Regions from separate parts of the Streptomyces sp. NPDC050534 genome, predicted to be linked through region 2. Evidence: predicted binding sites of a transcription regulator. Region 2 holds the regulator's gene; the other holds the start of a gene.
The links. The regulator HspR, encoded in region 2, represses chaperone genes until heat shock. The targets are predictions, from matches to a motif close to TTGAGNNNNNNNNNCTCAA.
Positions count from the first base shown of each region.

Region 1: a site for HspR is predicted at 1,118-1,136, ahead of lon (endopeptidase La). Genes of this name have one in related genera too.

Region 1 is NZ_JBITHF010000004.1:465,752-468,146, reverse strand. It holds gene lon (endopeptidase La) at 1-1,095, opposite strand, end outside; gene ACIBN2_RS16480 (rhomboid-like protein) at 1,210-1,965, opposite strand; gene ACIBN2_RS16475 (hypothetical protein) at 2,105-2,395, opposite strand, start outside.
Region 2 is NZ_JBITHF010000008.1:245,627-248,021, forward strand. It holds gene ACIBN2_RS26490 (substrate-binding domain-containing protein) at 1-864, opposite strand, end outside; gene ACIBN2_RS26495 (heat shock protein transcriptional repressor HspR) at 1,072-1,521, opposite strand; gene dnaJ (molecular chaperone DnaJ) at 1,527-2,395, opposite strand, start outside.

The sequences.
Region 1 (2,395 bases), on a different contig from region 2:
GAGGGCCAGGACGGCTCCGCCGCGCCGGCCGCCGATGACGCCGAGACCGCGGTCGGTACGGCGCTTGCGCACCGCCAGGTACTCGGTGATCCGCTCCTTCACGTCCTCCAGGCCGGAGTGCTCGGCGTCCAGGACGGCCTTGGCGCCCTGGATGTCGTACGCGTCCTCGGTCCGCTCGTTCCAGGGCAGTTCGAGGACCGTGTCCAGCCAGGTGCGGATCCAGGAGCCCTCGGGCGACTGGTCGCTGGAGCGCTCGAGCTTGTCGACCTCCTTGAGGGCGGCCTCCCGGACGCTCTCCGGCAGGTCGGCGGCCTCGACCCGGGCGCGGTAGTCGTCGGACTCCTCGGCCGAGTCCTTGCCGTCGCCGTTCAGCTCGCGCAGTTCCTTGCGCACGGCCTCCAGCTGACGGCGCAGCAGGAACTCCCGCTGCTGCTTGTCGACGCCCTCCTGGACGTCCTTGGCGATGGTCTCGGCCACGTCCTGCTCGGCCAGGTGGTCGCGCAGCTGCTGGGTGGCGAGCTTGAGACGGGCGACCGGGTCGGCCGTCTCCAGCAGTTCGATCTTCTGGTCGGTGGTCAGGAAGGGCGAGTAGCCGGAGTTGTCGGCCAGCTGGGACACGTCGTCGATGGCCTGCACACGGTCCACGACCTGCCAGGCGCCGCGCTTGCGCAGCCAGGCGGTGGCGAGGGCCTTGTACTCCTTGACCAGTTCGGTGACGTGACCGGGCAGCGGCTCGGGCACGCTCTCGTCGATCCTCGTCCCCTCGACCCACAGCGCCGCACCCGGCCCGGTGGTGCCGGCACCGATCTGCACGCGGCCGCGGCCGCGGATCAGTGCGCCCGGGTCACCGTCGGCCAGCCGGCCGACCTGCTCGACCGTGCCGAGCACGCCGGTGCTCGGGTAGGTGCCGTCGACCCGTGGAACGAGCAGGACCTTCGGCTTTCCCGGTTCGGACCGGGCGGCGGCCTGGGCGGCCTCCACCGCGGCGCGTACGTCGGCGTCGTTCAGGTCCAGCGGTACCACCATGCCGGGGAGCACTACCTCGTCGTCGAGCGGCAGTACGGGCAGAGTGAGCGAAGTGGACGTCGAAGCCATGATCTCCCCTTCGGCAGTCAAGTTGAGTTATGCCGACTCAATGCGTGGGGCTCCGCCGTTGTTCCCGGGTGTCCGTACCGTTCGCTGTCAGCGATCACAAGGGGGCAGGAGAGCCTACGACTCCCGGTGCCAGCGCCTGATCAGCGGCCAGGTCGCGACGCCTATCGCCAGCGAGATCAGATGGCCCCAGCTCGTCATCGGGTCGGTGAACTCGAGCAGGCTCTGCACCAGCATGCCGCCGAACAGGGCCAGCACCGGCCAGCGCAGCCACGGCCTGAGCAGTCCCGCGAGGGCGCCCACGCTGGCGGCGACGCCGAAGCTGATGCCGTAGTCGAGGCGGTGCAGGGAGCTGTCGGGGAGGTGGCCCACCAGGACCGCGAGGCCGACGGTGCCCTCGGTCGCGACGGTGGCGAGGACGTGCCCGGCCAGGAAGACGACCGCCGTGCGCGCCCCGCCTATCCGCCGCTCCAGCGCGGTCAGGACGAGCAGGAAGCAGAAGACGTACGGCGAGACGAGCCCGCCCGCCACCCACAGCGCGCTCGCCAGCAGCACCAGGGCGGGTGACTTCATCAGGTGCGCCACATCGGTGCTGGACGCCTGCTGCAGGGACTGCACGAGAGAGGCGGAGGCGTACGTGCCGAGCAGGGAGGTCAGGGCCAGGACGGCCGCGTAGCCGAAGGTGAACGGGGTGCCGGCGGGCGTCGGCAGGAGGCGCCAGGGGCGGCTCAGGACCCGGGCGAACGGGGCGGGCGCGACGGTGCCGGCGAGGTTCGGCCCGCCGCGCTGACGCGGCATCCCGTCCAGGAGTTCGGATACATCGGGAAGGGGCGCGGCCGAGGGGTCCGTTCCGGCCGTCGCGGTGGGTTCCACGGTGAGGCGCTCCTTCCGTCGCGCACCACCCTTCGCAACCACAGGGGCCTCTGTCTGTGACCGACACCACGCGGGAGCCGATTCACAGCAACCTCTCAAGCTTCTGTCGCGTCCGGCTGCCCGGGTGTCCGGAGGCGGCTCACGGCCTGAGGAGGGTCACCTCCCTTGCGTGGGCCGCGCGAGTCGCCTGGTCCCAGTCGCCGGTGCAGTACAACGACGCCTCGCCGATGGCGCCGTCACGCAGCTCGGCGCGCATCAACTCCCTGCAGTACCAGGTGCCTTGCCCGTCCACCCAGGACTCCTCGAACTCCATCACGAACCCGGTGGGAGTGGGGTCCACACGGTGCCGGGGCACCGTGCCGCGGGCGGGGTGGCTGCGCCGGCGCAGGGCGACGAGCTCGTCGCGCCCCCGGGTCTGCAGCCGCCACTG
Region 2 (2,395 bases):
GGACTTGTAGACGCTCATGTACTGCTCGCCCGAGACGATCCGCTGCACGCCGGCCAGCTCCGCGTCCTGCCCGGTGAGCGGCGGCAGGTGGGACATGCCCGCGCCCTCCATGGCCTTGACGATGCCGCCCGCCATGCCGTCGTTGGCGGAGTAGACGCCCGCGATGTCGCCCTTGCCGATCGCCTTGATCGCGTCGGACATGTTGGACTCGGCGTTCTTCGGGTCCCAGTCCTTGGTGTCGAAGGACTGGGCGATCGTCACCTTGCCCTTGAGCTCGGACAGCGCGCCCGCCTTGAACTGCTTGGCGTTCGGGTCGGTGGGCGAGCCGTTCATCATCACGATCTTGTCGGAGGTGCTGACGTCGCTGCCCAGCGCGTCCAGCAGCGAGCGGCCCTGCACCTCGCCGACGAGCTCGTTGTCGAAGGAGATGTACGCGTCGATCGGGCCCTCGGCCAGCCGGTCGTAGGCGATGACCGGGATACCGGCGTCCTTCGCCTTCTTCACCTCGCCGGCGATGGCGTGCGAGTCCACCGCGTCCAGCAGGATGATGTCGACCTTGTCGTCGATCATCTTCTGCATCTGGGTCGCCTGCTTGTCCGCGTTCTGCCCCGCGTTGGCGTAGGCGACGTGGCCCCGGTCCTTGGTCAGGGAGGAGACCTGCTGCTTGATGATGGGGTAGTCGAAGTCCTCGTACCTGGTGTTGGCCGTCTCCGGCAGCAGCAGACCGATCGTGACGTCGTTGCCCTTGGTGGGGCTCGCCGAACTGCTGTCACCCGAGACGTTCAGCACGCCGCAGGAGGCAAGTGACAGGCTTGTCGCGGCTACTGCCACGCACAGGGCGGTACGACGGATGCGGGTGTTCACTGCTGTTGACCTTCCGAACAAGGGTGCTTAAGGCGTCCCAGGTGAAGGAAGCCAACGCTTTCTTCACACGATCGTCAAGGAATAACCAGGTAATGAGACGTCAACGTTAGAGTTCGCTCGCCCTCCTGACGGAAGGCGACCGGTTCGTGCATACGCGGCAGGGGCCCGGAATGTCTCCGGGCCCCTGCCGTGACGTGACGGGACGCGTCAGTCGGACTGCTGCCGCTTCGGCCGCCAGACCACCAGCGCGCTGGTCTGCTGCACCTCCTGGTACGGCACCAGGTCGCGGCGGTACGACGCGTGCACCGCCGCCTCGCGCTGCTGCATGGCCGCCGCCGCGCCCTCGACCGCCGTCTGGAGTTCGACGACGCGCTGCTGGAGCGCGGCGACCTGGTTCTCCAGCTCGATGATCCGCTTGATGCCGGCCAGGTTGATGCCCTCGTCCTGCGACAACTGCTGGACGGTGCGCAGCAGTTCGATGTCGCGGGCCGAGTAACGACGGCCGCGGCCGGGGGTGCGGTCGGGCGAGACCAGGCCGAGGCGGTCGTACTGACGCAGGGTCTGCGGGTGCAGGCCGGAGAGCTGGGCCGCCACCGAAATGACGTAGACCGGGGTTTCCTCGGTCAGTTCGTACGGATTGCGTCGACGGCCGTCCATCTCTCTCAAGCTCCCTTCGCGGCCTGGAACAGCTCCGCCCGCGGGTTCTCACCCGCGGTTGCCTCGCGATACGCCTCGAGCGCGTCACGAGCCTTCCCCGTCACGTCCGTGGGGACACTCACCTCGACGGTGACCAGGAGGTCGCCGCGGGTGCCGTCCTTGCGGACCGCGCCCTTGCCCCGGGCGCGCATGGTGCGGCCGTTGGGCGTACCCGGCGGCAGCTTCAGGGTGACGGGAGGGCCGCCCAGGGTGGGCACTCTGACCTCGCCGCCGAGGGCCGCCTCGGCGAACGTCACCGGGACGGTCACGGTCAGGTTGTCGCCCTTGCGGCCGAACACCGGGTGCGCGGACACATGGACCGTGACGTACAAGTCGCCCGCCGGCCCGCCCCGTTCACCCGGCGTGCCCTTGCCGCGCAGCCGGATGCGCTGGCCGTCCTGCACCCCGGCCGGGATGCGGACCTGCATGGTCCGGGACGACTTGGCGCGGCCCGAGCCCTTGCAGACCTCGCAGGGGTTCTCCGCGATCAGACCGCGGCCCTTGCAGTCCGGGCAGGGGTCGGTGAGGGAGAACCCTCCGCCGGAGCCCCGCGCCACCTGTCCGGTGCCGACGCACGTCGGGCAGACCCGGGGGTTGCCGTTGGCGTCGCCGGTGCCGGAACAGGCCTTGCAGGGCGCCTGCGAGGACATCCGCAGCGGGACCGTCGCCCCCTCGATCGCCTCGGTGAAGCTGAGGCTGACCTCGGTGTCGATGTCCTGACCGCGCCGGGGCTGCACCCGGGTGGTGCCGGAGCTGCCGCGGTTGAACAGGCCCCCGAAGACGTCACCGATTCCGCCGCCGAAGCCTCCGGAGCCGCCCCCGCCCTGGGTGCCGC